Regions from separate parts of the Streptomyces sp. NBC_00466 genome, predicted to be linked through region 2. Evidence: predicted binding sites of a transcription regulator. Region 2 holds the regulator's gene; the other holds the start of a gene.
What was found. The regulator HspR, encoded in region 2, represses chaperone genes until heat shock. The targets are predictions, from matches to a motif close to TTGAGNNNNNNNNNCTCAA.

Region 1: lon (endopeptidase La) is a predicted target of HspR. The motif match lies at 2,163-2,181, and genes of this name have one in related genera.

What each region holds. Positions count from the first base shown of each region.
Region 1 is NZ_CP107896.1:1,622,713-1,630,184, forward strand. Features, by position in the region: gene lon (endopeptidase La) at 1-2,140, opposite strand, end outside; gene OG210_RS07105 (rhomboid-like protein) at 2,247-3,041, opposite strand; gene OG210_RS07110 (spermidine synthase) at 3,126-3,881, shown strand; gene OG210_RS07115 (response regulator transcription factor) at 4,015-4,752, shown strand; gene OG210_RS07120 (ATP-binding protein) at 4,749-5,927, shown strand; gene OG210_RS07125 (multifunctional oxoglutarate decarboxylase/oxoglutarate dehydrogenase thiamine pyrophosphate-binding subunit/dihydrolipoyllysine-residue succinyltransferase subunit) at 6,197-7,472, shown strand, end outside.
Region 2 is NZ_CP107896.1:2,977,231-2,984,702, forward strand. Features, by position in the region: gene OG210_RS13095 (hypothetical protein) at 1-196, opposite strand, end outside; gene OG210_RS13100 (helix-turn-helix transcriptional regulator) at 348-1,304, shown strand; gene OG210_RS13105 (heat shock protein transcriptional repressor HspR) at 1,421-1,888, opposite strand; gene dnaJ (molecular chaperone DnaJ) at 1,890-3,086, opposite strand; gene grpE (nucleotide exchange factor GrpE) at 3,161-3,832, opposite strand; gene dnaK (molecular chaperone DnaK) at 3,829-5,691, opposite strand; gene OG210_RS13125 (chaplin) at 6,122-6,403, shown strand; gene OG210_RS13130 (tyrosinase family protein) at 6,555-7,415, opposite strand; gene OG210_RS13135 (tyrosinase cofactor) at 7,434-7,472, opposite strand, start outside.

The DNA.
Region 1 (7,472 bases), 1.4 Mb from region 2:
GCCGGCCGGAGAGCAGCGACGCCAGCGCCGTCGTCATCGTGATGCCCGCGCTCGGGCCGTCCTTGGGCACCGAGCCCGCCGGGAAGTGGATGTGCACTCCGCGTTCCTTCAGATCCGCGACGGGCAGCTCCAGTTCGGCGCCGCGCGAGCGCAGGAAGGAGAGCGCGATCTGCGCCGACTCCTTCATGACGTCGCCGAGCTGGCCGGTCAGGGTCAGCCCCGCCGCGCCGGTCTCGGGGTCGGCCAGCGACGCCTCGACGAAGAGGACGTCGCCGCCCGCGCCGGTCACCGCGAGTCCGGTGGCCACACCGGGCACCGCCGTACGGCGCTCCGCCGGGTCCTGCGCGGACTCCGGCACATGGTGGGGCCGCCCGATCAGCGGCCGCAGTCCGGCGTCGGTGACGGTCAGCGGCAGCTCCTGCTCGCCCAGCTCGTGCTGGGCCGCGACCTTCCGCAGCAGCCTGGCGACGGCCCGCTCCAGGTTCCGTACGCCCGCCTCGCGGGTGTACTCCCCCGCCAGCTTGCGCAGCGCGGAGTCGTCGAGCGCCACCTCGCCGGGCTCCAGACCCGCGCGCTCCAGCTGCCTGGGCAGCAGGTGGTCGCGGGCGATGACGACCTTCTCGTCCTCGGTGTAGCCGTCGAGCCTGACCAGCTCCATACGGTCGAGCAGCGCCTCCGGGATGGCTTCCAGCACGTTCGCGGTGGCCAGGAACACCACATCGGACAGGTCGAGTTCGACCTCCAGGTAGTGGTCCCGGAAGGTGTGGTTCTGGGCCGGGTCGAGCACTTCGAGCAGGGCGGCCGCCGGGTCGCCCCGGAAGTCCGAGCCGACCTTGTCGATCTCGTCGAGCAGGACGACCGGGTTCATCGAGCCGGCCTCCTTGATCGCCCGCACGATCCGTCCGGGCAGCGCGCCGACGTACGTACGCCGGTGTCCGCGGATCTCGGCCTCGTCCCGTACGCCGCCGAGCGCGACGCGGACGAACTTGCGGCCCATGGCGTGCGCGACTCCCTCGCCGAGTGAGGTCTTCCCGACCCCGGGCGGGCCGACGAGCGCCAGTACGGCGCCGCCGCGCCGGCCGCCGACGATGCCCATGCCGCGGTCGGCACGGCGCTTGCGTACGGCCAGGTACTCGGTGATGCGCTCCTTCACGTCCTCCAGGCCGGAGTGCTCCGCGTCCAGGACGGCCTTGGCGCCCCTGATGTCGTACTCGTCCTCGGTGCGTTCGTTCCACGGCAGTTCGAGGACGGTGTCCAGCCAGGTCCGGATCCAGGAGCCCTCGGGGCTCTGGTCGGACGAGCGCTCCAGCTTCTCGACCTCCTTGAGCGCGGCCTCCCTGACGTACCCGGGGAGCGCGGCGGCCTCGACGCGGGCCCGGTAGTCGTCGGACTCGTCGTCCGCCTCGCCGTTGAGCTCGGAGAGCTCCTTGCGTACGGCCTCCAGCTGGCGGCGGAGCAGGAACTCGCGCTGCTGCTTGTCCACGCCCTCCTGGACGTCCTTGGCGATGGACTCGGCGACGTCCTGTTCGGCGAGGTGCTCGCCCAGCCACTGGACGGCGAGCTTCAGCCGGGCCACCGGGTCGGCGGTCTCCAGGAGCTCGGTCTTCTGGGCGAGGGTGAGGAACGGCGAGTAGCCGGAGTTGTCCGCGAGGGCCGACACGCCCTCGATCTGCTGGACGCGGTCGACGACCTGCCAGGCTCCGCGCTTCTTCAGCCAGTCGGTGGCGAGCGCCTTGTACTCCTTGACCAGCGCGGTGACGGCGCCGGGCAGCGGCTCGGGGTCGGTCTCGTCGACGTGGATCCCCTCGACCCAGAGCGCGGTGCCCGGACCGGTGGTGCCGGCGCCGATACGGACCCGGCCCCGGCCGCGGACCAGGGCTCCGGGGTCTCCGTCGGAGAGCCTGCCGACCTGTTCGACGGTGCCGAGGACGCCGGTGCTCGCGTAACTGCCGTCGAGCCGCGGAACGAGCAGGACCAGCGGCTTGTTGCCGCTGGAGCGGGCGGGAGACGCCTGGGCGGCCTCCACGGCGGCGCTTACGTCCGCGTCGGAAAGGTCCAGCGGCACCACCATTCCGGGCAGCACGACCTCGTCGTCGAGCGGCAGCACGGGCAGGGTGAGCGGTGTGGACGTGTCAGCCATGATCTCCCCTTAGGCAGTGAAGTTGAGCTATGCAGACTCAATGCCGAGAGGGGCGCTGGTGTTCCCGGGCGGCCGTTCGCTCTCAGCGATCGGGTCCGCCACCAGGTCAGGAGGCCGGAGCCGAGGCGTCGGCGGGGCTGCCGGGCTCGCCCGTGGAGGGGCTCGCGCCGACCGGTACGGACGGCTCGGACCCTGCGAGTGGAGCGGGTGCCGTGGCCGCCCGGGATGTGCGGCCGGTCCTGGCGGCGGCCCAGCGGCGCACCAGCGGCCAGCAGGCCACCCCGATGGCGAGCGACAGCGGATGGCCCCAGTCGGTGAGAGGGTCGCCGAGGGCCAGCAGCGCCTGGACGAGCGCCGTGGCGACGGCCCCCAGGAGGGGCCAGCGCAGCAGTGGCGGGAGCAGCCCGGCCAGGGCCCCGACACCGGTCATCAGTCCGAAGCTGATGCCATAGTCCAAACGGTGGAGCGAGGAGTCGGGGAGATGGCCGGCGGCGACCGCGACACCGACCGGGATCTCGGTCGCCAGAGTCGCCAGGACGTGCCCCGTCAGGAACACCGCGCCGGTGTGCAGCGCGCCTATTCGGCGCTCCAGGGCGGTGAGGACGAGCAGGAAGCCGGCCGCGGACACCGACAGCAGGCCGCCGGCTATCCACAGGGCGCTGCCCACCAGGACGAGCAGCGGGGTACGGGCCAGATGGGCCATGTCGGTACTGGAGTCGCGCAGCAGGGCGGTGACGGTGTGCGGGTCGGCGTGCTCGGCGAAGAGCGAGGTGGCGACCAGCACCAGGACGTAGACGAAGGTGAAGGGCGTTCCGGTGGGGGTGGGCAGCAGGCGCAGCAAGGGCAGCAGGGCCCGGCCCGGGCCACCGGCCGGGCGTCGCGTCCGCTGCGTGTGGTGCACTCTGTCTGTCCCGTCGGCCGTCGGTCTGTCCGTTCGACTCACTCCCCCAACGTTCACTCTCCGGGATAGCCTCCGACGGCGCCTATGACATCCACCACGCGAAGCAACCCCCGCACCCCCCGTGGCGTCCGGGGCCGGCCCGGGAGGAGACCCCCCATCGACATCAGCGACATCGGCGACGTACGCACGCTTGACCGGCGCGAGGGCCCGTACGGCGAGGTCGTGCTGCGCGAGCGCGGGGAGCACTTCGAGATCATCGCCAACGGGTGCTTCCTGATGGACACATCGGACGGCCGCTCGGAGCGGCTGCTGATCGACGCGGCACTGGCCGCACTGCCGGCCGGCCGCGACCGCCCCTCCGTGCTCATCGGCGGACTCGGCGTCGGATTCTCACTCGCACACGCCGCTGCGGACCCCCGCTGGGGCCGGATCACGGTCGTCGAACGCGAGCAGGCCGTCATCGACTGGCACCTGGAGGGTCCGCTCGCCCGGATCTCGGGAACGGCGCTCGCCGATCCCCGGACTGTGATCCTGCCCACCGATCTGGTCGCACACATGCGCGGATCCACATCGGCATATGACGCTTTGTGCCTGGACATCGACAACGGGCCAGGATGGACGGTCACCGACGACAACGGCGGGCTGTACACCGCGGACGGCCTCACCGCTTGTATGGAACGGCTCAAACCGGGAGGAATCCTGGCCGTCTGGTCGGCTCAGCCATCGGCGACTTTTGAGGAAGCCTTGCGGAATGCCGGATTCAGTGGGGTAAGGACCGAAGAGATCCCAGTTGCCCGGGGCGTGCCTGACGTGGTCCATCTCGGTGTTCGCCCTGCGTAGCCGGGACGGCGTCCGGGCATCTAGTCTGCTGACCGGCAGATGAGATCTGGACGCTTTGTCCAAGAACGCAGCTGGGACACAGCCGCGTACGCAGCAGAACGTACATTCGAGAGCGCACTTCCAGGGGCGGGCGATGGAGCAGACACACACCACCCACAACGGCGTCGCGGCCACCCCGGGCGCCCAGCGCCGGGTGCTGGTGGTCGAGGACGACCCGACAATCGTCGACGCCATCGCCGCACGGCTGCGGGCCGAGGGTTTCCAGGTGCAGACGGCAACGGACGGCCCGGCCGCGGTGGACGCGGCCCAGGGCTGGCAGCCGGACCTGATGGTCCTCGACGTGATGCTGCCCGGCTTCGACGGCCTTGAGGTCTGCCGCCGCGTCCAGGCGCAGCGGCCGGTGCCGGTCCTGATGCTGACGGCCCGCGACGACGAGACCGACATGCTGGTCGGGCTCGGTGTCGGCGCCGACGACTACATGACCAAGCCGTTCTCCATGCGCGAGCTGGCGGCGCGCGTCCATGTCCTGCTGCGGCGGGTGGAGCGGGCGACCATCGCCGCCTCGACGCCGCGCAGCGGCATCCTGCGCCTCGGCGAGCTGGAGATCGACCACGCGCAGCGGCGGGTGCGGGTGCGCAACGAGGACGTGCATCTGACGCCCACCGAGTTCGATCTGCTGGTCTGCCTGGCGAACACCCCGCGTGCCGTCCTCTCGCGCGAGCAGCTGCTCGCCGAGGTCTGGGACTGGGCCGACGCGTCCGGCACCCGGACCGTGGACAGCCACATCAAGGCGCTCCGCCGGAAGATCGGGGCGGAGCGCATCCGTACGGTGCACGGTGTCGGGTACGCGCTGGAGACCCCGGCACCATGACCGGTCCGCGGTGGGGGCGGACCTGGAGCGGTGTCCGGCCCCGGGACCTGGGCCGGGAACTGGGCCGGGATCTGGGCCGGCTGCTGGCCCGGCCCCGGCCGTGGAACCGGCAGCGCCCCTTCCCGGTCTCGATCAAGGCCAAGCTGGGCACGCTCGTGGTGGTGTCGGTCTTCATCACCACGGGGCTGCTCCTGGTGGCGCTGCGCACGAAGACGGAGCTGCGGTTCATCACGGTGTTCTCGGTGATCGCCTCGATGCTGATCACCCAGTTCGTGGCGCACAGCCTGACCTCGCCGCTGGACGAGATGAACACCGTGGCCCGGTCGATCTCGCACGGTGACTACACCCGGCGGGTCAGCGGCGCCGACCGCAGGGACGAGCTGGGCGACCTGGCCACGACCATCAACCGGATGGCCGAGGATCTGGAGGCGGTGGACCGGCACCGCAAGGAGCTGGTCGCGAACGTCTCCCATGAGCTGCGGACCCCGATCGCGGCCCTGCGGGCGGTGCTGGAGAACGTCGTGGACGGGGTGTCGGCCGCCGACCCCGAGACGATGCGCACCGCGCTCAAGCAGACCGAGCGGCTCGGCCGGCTGGTCGAGACGCTGCTCGACCTCTCCCGCCTGGACAACGGCGTGGTGCCGCTCAAGGCCGCCCGTTTCGAGGTGTGGCCGTATCTCTCGGGCGTGCTGAAGGAGGCGAACCTGGCAGCCGCGCAGCGCGCGGGCGCTTCGGGCTCCGGCGGCCAGCACACCCGGACGGACGTCCATCTCCATCTGGATGTCTCGCCGCCCGAGCTGACCGCGCACGCGGACGCCGAGCGGCTCCACCAGGTGGTCGCCAACCTCATCGACAACGCGGTCAAGCACTCCCCGCCGCACGGCCGGGTCACGGTACGGGCCCGGCGCGGCCAGCAGCCGGAGTCGCTGGACCTGGAGGTCACGGACGAGGGCCCGGGCATCCCCGAGGCCGAGCGGCACCGGGTCTTCGAGCGCTTCAACCGGGGCCGCGCCCCGTCCCCGCACGGCCCGGGCAGCGACGGCGGTACCGGGCTCGGTCTGGCCATCGCCCGCTGGGCCGTCGATCTGCACGGCGGGCGGATCGGGGTGGCCGAATCGTCCCGTGGTTGCCGGATACGCGTCACTCTTCCGGGCGTATCGAGAACACCAAGTTGACGTAAAGTCTTCAGCGGAAGCCCGCGTTCCGTACAGAACCCGCGGGTAGGCGCGTCAGAGGGTGTCGGCCAAGGGGCGGCAGCTGTGATGCGCCATACCCGCATAACGCGGAACCACGCTTGTTTCCCGCCATTTCAAGCCGTGAAACCAGCTTTCGAGTGTGACTTACACGACGTTGGACCGCCCAGCCTGCGCCTCCAGGCCGGGGAGGCGTAGCCTTTATTTCCGCTGTCCATCACCTTGTGAAGCGGAAGAGGGCGGTTAACGCCGTGTCGTCTCAGTCCCCCAGTAATTCGAGCATCTCGACCGACCAGGAGGGGCAGGACAAGAGTCCTGCTGACGCTTTTGGTCCCAATGAGTGGCTCGTCGACGAGATCTACCAGCAGTACCTCCAGGACCCGAATTCGGTTGACCGTGCCTGGTGGGACTTCTTCGCCGACTACAAGCCAGGTTCTGCCGGTGCTCCCACCGCGGGTGCGGAACCGGTGAGCCCGAACCCTCCACACCAGTCGGGCGAGAGCGGCCGGGCGGCCGCCGCGCACGGTGGCGCAGCCGCGGGGGCTGCTCCCACCACCGCAGCGCCCGTCACGCCTCCGGCTGCCGCGCCCGCAGCGCCGCAGGCCCCGGCTCCGGCCGCGCCTGCCGCCGCGAAGCCCGCGGCCGCCGCCAAGCCCGCGGCGAAGGCCGAGCCCGCCGCCGCGCCCGAGGCGCCCGAGGCGCCGGCCGGCCCCGAGCTGGTGACACTGCGCGGCCCGTCCGCCGCGGTCGCGAAGAACATGAACGCCTCGCTGGAGCTGCCGACGGCCACGTCCGTCCGCGCGGTCCCGGTGAAGCTGCTCTTCGACAACCGCATCGTCATCAACAACCACCTGAAGCGCGCCAGGGGCGGGAAGGTCTCCTTCACCCACCTCATCGGCTTCGCGATGGTGCAGGCCCTCAAGGCCATGCCGTCGATGAACCACTCCTTCGCGGTGAAGGACGGCAAGCCGACGCTGGTCAAGCCGGCCCACGTCAACCTCGGCCTCGCCATCGACCTGGTGAAGCCGAACGGCGACCGCCAGCTCGTCGTCGCGGCCATCAAGAAGGCCGAGACGCTCAACTTCTTCGAGTTCTGGCAGGCGTACGAGGACATCGTCCGCCGCGCCCGCGCGAACAAGCTGACGATGGACGACTTCACCGGGGTCACCGCGTCGCTCACCAACCCCGGCGGTATCGGCACCGTCCACTCCGTGCCCCGTCTGATGCCCGGCCAGGGCCTCATCATGGGCGTCGGCGCGATGGACTACCCGGCCGAGTTCCAGGGCACTTCGCAGGACACCCTGAACAGGCTGGGCGTCTCGAAGGTCATGACCCTGACCTCGACCTACGACCACCGGGTCATCCAGGGCGCCGCGTCCGGCGAGTTCCTGCGGATCCTCGCCAACCTGCTGCTCGGCGAGAACGGCTTCTACGACGACCTGTTCGAGGCGCTGCGCATCCCGTACGAGCCGGTCCGCTGGCTCCGGGACATCGACGTCTCGCACGACAATGACGTCACCAAGGCCG
Region 2 (7,472 bases):
CGCTTGCCGAATCGGTGGTCGCGCCCCAGCCGAGGTCGAGCGGGGTCGCCGCATGCACGCTTCCCCAGCCAAGATCGGAAGGAACGGCAGTAGCCTGCGCGCTGCCCCACCCAAGATCTGCAGCACTTACTGCACCAAAAAGCACAGTTGCGGAGAAGACTGCCGCAAGCACCGAGCGAAGCATCTTTTTCTTCATAGTGGGCTTCGTCCTCACTTGATGTGTTCCTCTCCCCCGCGTTCCTAGACGATTGCCCATCCAGGCACGTCAACGCCACAGGGACGATGCATCATGTTCCTGCACATTCATGTTCCTGGGGGGTGGAGAATTGACCACAAGCTACGCAAACATGACACATCCTCACGCCATTACGGAACTTTGCGACGAGGGCGCACGGCTTTACGCCAGCGCGCTGAGCCTCGGCAAGATCCCGCGCAGCGAGGTGGGCCCCGCCCCGTGCCTGCTGGAGTTCGCGCTGCTCCACCCCGACCCCGACGACGCGGGCTGGCTCCGCCCCGTACCGCCGTCGGCCGCGCTCACTCAGCGCCTCCACCCGATCGAGCGGGAGATCCAGGACCGTAGACGACGGTCTGTGGAACTGACCGACACTTTCGAGCCGTTCATGACCATCAGCGCGCAGAATCCGCCGCCCACTCACGCCATCACCGTGCTGGAGGGGTTCGGAAGGATCAACGCGGCGCTCGATCTCGCCACCGCGGCGTGCCAGACAGAAGTGCTGACGATCCAGCCGGGGGGCGCCCGCAGCGAGCACGAACTCACTCAGGCCCTGGAGCGAGGCAGGCCCCTGCTCGACCGCGGCATCAGCATGCGCACGCTGTACCAGCACACGGTCAGGCACAGCCGCGGCACGCTGGCGTACGTGGACCTCGTCGCCGACGGCAAGGTGGAGATCCGCACGCTCGAAGAGCTCATAGAGCGCTTGATGATCTTCGACCACACCGTGGCGTTCATTCCGGCCACCGATGACCGCCAGATCGCGCTGGAGCTGCGCCATCCGGGCATGGTCGAGTACCTCGTCAAGGTCTTCGAGCAGTTCTGGAGACGTGGCGTGCCACTCCAGGATCAGAGCCCGTACGACCCCGGCCCCGAAGGGGTATCCGGCGTACGCCTGTCCATAGCCCAGTTGCTCGTCGAGGGGCACGTCGACGAGGCCATCGCCCGCCGGCTCGGGATGAACGTCCGCACCTGCCGTGCGCACATAGCGAAACTCAGCTCGGCACTCGGCAGCAGCAGCCGCGCCCAACTCGGCTACCTGATCGCGCAGTCCGGCATCCTCGAACCGTGATCCGGGCCCGAAACCGACCCCGGACCCGGACCCGGAAACACGCAAGGCGGCCCACCAGCAGTGCCGGTGGGCCGCCTCCGCGTTCGTGATCGTGCTTGTTACGCCCGCTACTCCGGTTACTCCGGCGACCGCTTCGGCCGGGGCCGCCAGACCACCAGTGCGCTGGTCTGCTGGACGTCCTGGTACGGGACCAGGTCGCGCCGGTACGAGGCGTGGACCTGTGCCTCGCGCTGCTGCATGGCCACCGCCGCGCCGTCCACCGTCGCCGAGAGCTCGGCGACCCTGGCCTGGAGCGCGGCGACCTGATGCTCCAGCTCGATGATGCGTTTGATGCCCGCGAGGTTGATGCCCTCGTCCTGGGACAGCTGCTGCACCGTACGGAGCAGTTCGATGTCCTGGGCCGAGTACCGCCTGCCCCGGCCGGCCGTCCGGCCCGGTGAGACCAGGCCGAGACGGTCGTACTGGCGCAGGGTCTGCGGATGCAGGCCGGAGAGCTGAGCGGCGACCGAGATGACGTACACGGGGGTCTCGTCGGTCAGTTCGTAACCCATGGCAGGGTCACGGCGTCCTCGGCGGCCATTCATCTCAAGCTCCCTTCACGGCCTGGAAGAGCTCCGCGCGCGGGTCCTGCCCCGCGGTCGCGTCGCGGTACGTCTCCAGCGACTCACGTGCCTTGTCGCTGAGATCCGCCGGTACGGCGACCTCGACGGTGACCAGCAGGTCCCCCCGGGTGCCGTCCTTGCGTACGGCGCCCTTGCCCCGGGCCCGCATCGTACGGCCGTTGGGCGTACCCGCGGGCAGTTTCAGCGTGACCGGGGGCCCGCCGAGCGTCGGTACCTTGACCTCGCCGCCGAGTGCCGCCTCCGTGAAGGCGACGGGCACGGTGATGGTGAGGTTGTCGCCCCTGCGGCCGAAGACCGGGTGGGCGTCGACATGGACGATCACATAGAGGTCACCGGCCGGGCCGCCCTGCTCGCCCGGGGTGCCCTTGCCGCGCAGCCTGATCCGCTGGCCGTCGGAGACCCCGGCCGGGATCCGGACCTGCATGGTCCGGGAGGACTTGGCCCGCCCGGAGCCCTTGCAGACGTCGCAGGGGTCCTGGGCGATGAGCCCGCGGCCCTTGCAGTCCACACACGGATCGGTCAGTGAGAAACCGCCGCCGCTGCCGCGCGAGACCTGACCGGTGCCGACACAGGTCGGGCAGACCCGGGGGGTGCCGTTCTTGTCGCCGGTTCCCGAACAGGCCTTGCACGGCGCCTGGCTGGACATCCGCAGCGGGACCGTGGCCCCGTCGACCGCCTCGGTGAAGCTGAGCGTCACCTCGGACTCGATGTCCTGGCCGCGGCGCGGCTGGGTGCGGGTGGTACCGGGACCGCCGCCCCGGTTGAACAGCCCGCCGAACACGTCCCCGAGTCCGCCGCCGAAACCGCCCGCGCCGCCGCCCGGCTGCCCCGTTCCCCCGCCCGGGGTGCCTCCGAAGAGGTCCCCCAGGTCGAAGTTGAAGGAGCCGCCGCCGGCGCCGGGCCCTGGCCGGTAGCCGCCGTTGCCGAAGAGAGCACGCGCTTCGTCGTACTCCTTGCGCTTCTTGGGGTCGCCGAGGACGTCGTTCGCCTCGGAGACCGCCTTGAACCGCTCTTCGGCCTTGGCGTCACTCTTGTTGGCGTCCGGGTGCAGCTCGCGGGCGAGCTTCCGGTACGCCTTCTTGATCTCGGCCTCGGTGGCGTCCTTCGGGACGCCGAGAACCTTGTAGTAGTCCTTCTCGACGAAGTCCTTGGTGCTCATCCCCGACGTCCCTCCTTCCGGTCGCTACTGATACTGATGCCAGCCCTTACTGATGTCAGTCCTCGTCACTGATGTCAGCCCTCGTCCGGGCCACCGCTCTCCTCGTCCTGCGCGTCGTCCTTGGCCTGCGCGCCCGGCTGGGGCTCGGCCACCGCTACCCGCGCGGGACGGATGGTGCGCTCGCCGAACCGGTACCCCGGCTGCAGGATCGCCACGCACGTGTCCTCGGTGATGTCGGGCGCGTACGAGTGCATCAGGGCCTCGTGGATCGTCGGGTCGAAGGGCTCGCCCTCCTTGCCGAACTGCTGGAGGCCCATCTTCGCCGCTACCGTCTCCAGCGACTCGGCCACCGACTTGAAGCCGCCGACCAGCTCGCCGTGCTCCCGGGCGCGGCCGATGTCGTCGAGGGTCGGGAGGAGTTCGGACAGGAGGGCCGCGATGGCGACCTCCTTGACCTGGACCCGGTCCCGCTCCACCCGGCGGCGGTAGTTCTGGTACTCCGCCTGGAGCCGCTGGAGGTCCCCGGTGCGCTCGCTGAGCGCGGTGCGGACCTGGTCCAGCTGGGCGGTGAGGGCGATGTCCTGACCGTCCTGACCGTTCTGGCCGTTCTGTGCGTCCCCTGCCGGGGCCGCCGGCTCCGACTCCTTCCCGGAGTCGGGCCCGGCGGCCTTCGACGCGGCGTCTTCGGAGGTCGCGCCGGAGGGGACGTCGGGCTCCTCCTCGAAGCCCGGAGTCTCCTCCGTCATGCGGCGCCTCCCTGACGGCCGTCCTTCTCGTCGTCCACGATCTCGGCGTCGACCACGTCGTCAGGAGCCTCGGTGGCCTGCTCGGTGCCCTCGGCACCCGGCGCACCGCCGGCGGCAGCGGCGCCATCGGCGTTCGCGTACATCGCCTGGCCGAGCTTCTGCGAAACCGCGGCGACCTTCTCGGTGGCCGTACGGATCTCGGCGGTGTCCTCACCCTTGAGCTTCTCCTTCAGCTCGGTGAGGGCCTCCTCGACCTCGGTCTTGACGTCGCCCGGGACCTTGTCCTCGTTGTCCTTGAGGAACTTCTCGGTCTGGTAGACGAGCTGCTCGCCCTGGTTGCGCGACTCGGCGGCCTCGCGGCGCTTGTGGTCCTCGTCCGCGTACTGCTCGGCCTCTTCGCGCATCCGGTTGACCTCGTCCTTCGGCAGCGAGGAGCCACCGGTGACGGTCATCTTCTGCTCCTTGCCGGTGCCGAGGTCCTTGGCAGCGACGTGCATGATGCCGTTGGCGTCGATGTCGAAGGCGACCTCGATCTGCGGCACACCGCGCGGGGCCGGCGGCAGACCGGTCAGCTCGAACATCCCGAGCTTCTTGTTGTACGCCGCGATCTCGCGCTCGCCCTGGTAGACCTGGATCTGCACGGACGGCTGGTTGTCCTCGGCCGTCGTGAAGATCTCGGAACGCTTGGTCGGGATCGTGGTGTTGCGCTCGATGAGCTTCGTCATGATCCCTCCCTTGGTCTCGATACCGAGGGACAGCGGCGTCACGTCGAGGAGCAGGACGTCCTTGACCTCGCCCTTGAGGACACCGGCCTGGAGCGAGGCGCCGATCGCGACGACCTCGTCCGGGTTCACACCCTTGTTGGCGTCCTGGCCACCGGTGAGCTCCTTGACGAGCTCCGCGACGGCCGGCATACGGGTCGAGCCACCGACGAGAACGACGTGGTCGATCTCGGAGAGCTGGATGCCCGCGTCCTTGATGACGTTGTGGAAGGGGCTCTTGCAGCGGTCCAGCAGATCGGCGGTGAGCTGCTGGAACTGCGAGCGCGTGAGCTTCTCGTCCAGGTGCAGCGGGCCCTCGGCCGACGCCGTGATGTACGGCAGGTTGATCGTGGTCTCCGTCGAGGACGACAGCTCGATCTTCGCCTTCTCCGCGGCCTCGCGGAGACGCTGGAGAGCCATCTTGTCCTTGGCCAGGTCCACGCCGTGACCGTTGGCGAACTGCTTCACCAGGTAGTCGACGACGCGCTGGTCCCAGTCGTCACCACCGAGGTGGTTGTCACCGTTGGTGGCCTTGACCTCGACCACGCCGTCACCGATCTCCAGGAGCGACACGTCGAAGGTGCCGCCGCCGAGGTCGAAGACGAGGATGGTCTGGTCGTCCTTGTCGAGCCCGTACGCCAGAGCGGCGGCCGTCGGCTCGTTGACGATGCGCAGGACGTTCAGACCCGCGATCTCGCCGGCCTCCTTCGTCGCCTGGCGCTCGGAGTCGTTGAAGTACGCCGGGACAGTGATCACCGCGTCGGTGACCTTCTCCCCCAGGTACGACTCGGCGTCACGCTTCAGCTTCTGCAGGATGAAGGCGCTCATCTGCTGCGGGTTGAAGCTCTTGCCGTCCAGGTCGATCTTCCAGTCGGTGCCCATGTGGCGCTTGACCGACCGGATGGTCCTGTCGACGTTCGTGACTGCCTGGCGCTTGGCGACCTCGCCGACGAGCACCTCGCCGTTCTTGGCGAAGGCGACGACGGACGGCGTGGTCCTGGCGCCTTCGGCGTTGGTGATGACGGTGGGCTCGCCGCCTTCGAGAACGCTGACGACGGAGTTAGTCGTGCCCAGGTCGATGCCGACCGCACGTGCCATGGTGAATCCTCCAGCTGACTTGAGTGGAACTGGCTCAAGAGTGCACGACAGATCCTGTGGAGTCAACCGACCTGAGTCGAGGCCACTCAACTTTTATCCCGGCCTTATGCGCAATGCAGGAGAAGCCCTGGTGGGAGGGGGTGCGGCCGGGTTCGGCCGGGGTTCGCGGAGGCCCGGCGCCGGCCAGTACGGAGAAGTACGGCGCCGCGGACGGCACGGCAGATGCCACGAATGAGCCTATCGCCCCGAATAGGTCATCGCCCGGCCCGATCCCTCTTCCGCGGCGACCGCCGGGCCTGCCTCCGAACCCCGGCGACTTTGATCGTCATCCGTTACCGCCGGTGCGCTGCGGCGTTGAACGACACGTCAGACCGTGAATCACTGCGGCTGACCCTGAATGTTCCTGTTCCAATGTTCCAAGGAGAACGCAATGTCGCGTATCGCGAAGGCCGCTGCCGTACTCGCGGGCACCGGCGCCGTCCTGGCCGGCTCCGCCGGTCTGGCCGCCGCCGACGCCGGAGCCCACGGTGCCGCTGTCGGCTCCCCGGGTGTCGTCTCCGGCAACGAAATCCAGGTCCCGGTGCACGTCCCGGTGAACCTCTGCGGCAACACCGTCAACGTCGTCGGTCTGCTGAACCCGGCGTTCGGCAACACCTGCGTCAACGCCGACCAGGACCACCACGACCACGGCCACGACGGCTACGGCAACTGAGAGACCGGCCCGCCGGTCCGACCCAGCTGAAACGGCGGGAGGCAGCGCCTCCCGCGACCTGCGGCCACCCCCTCGGAGGGGGTGGCCGCAGGTGTGTCCGGTACGTACCGAAGTCTCAGGCGTACCGGCAGTCTCAGACGTCCGGCAGATCTCAGGCGTACCGATAGATCGACGCGTGGCTCAGCAGCGACGACGGTCTGACGCCCCACGGCTCCATCGGCTCGTCCAGGCTGAAGATCCGGCCGCTCTGCGGATCGCCCGGAGCGAGCTTCCTGGCGGGGACGAACCCGGCGTGCGGATGCGCCTTCTGCCAGCGGTCCCACACCAGGTCGCAGAAGGAGTGGTGCAGCCAGAAGACCGGGTCGTTGGGCGAGGTCGATGTGTTCATCGCGCCGCCCACCCAGCGGTGCACCAGGTTGTGGTTGCGCCAGGGCGGGCCGTCGCCGACCGACCAGCCCTCGAAGGTGTTGCGGAACCCGTTCGGCACGGTGGAGTCCCACGGGGCCGCGTCGTACAGCGGCTCCCTCATCGCGCGGGCCAGATCGGCCCGGCTCGGCAGCGACACGGGGCGGGCGGGGCGGCCGAAGTTGCGGGTCAGGAACCGGTTCTCGGTCACACCGACACTGATCTCCCAGTTCCCCTCGCGGTGTGCGAAGGGCCCGGTCATCACCTGCTGGTCGGAGCTCCGGCCGTCGCCGCCGAGGAAATCGTGGCCCCAGAGCCCGGCGGCCGGGGTGTTGTCGACCGTCCAGTCCCAGTAGGGCACGGTGACACTGGGGTCGACCGCCTGGAGAGCGCGCTCGAATTCCAGCACGAAGCGCCGGTGCCAGGGGAAGAAGGTGGGCGCCATATGGGCGACCCGCTTCCCCCGCGAGCCGTCCGGCACGTAGTACTCGCCGTGCGTCCTGACGAAGTCGTCGTACTGGCCGGAGCGCTTGACCGCCAGGACGGCCGAGACGAACCGCCTCTTCTCGGAGGCCGTGAGGTTCTTCTGGTTCTTGCGGGTGTACACGGATCAGAACCTCCCCGGTCAGAGTTGCGGAATGGATCTCAACGACAGCTGTGCCAT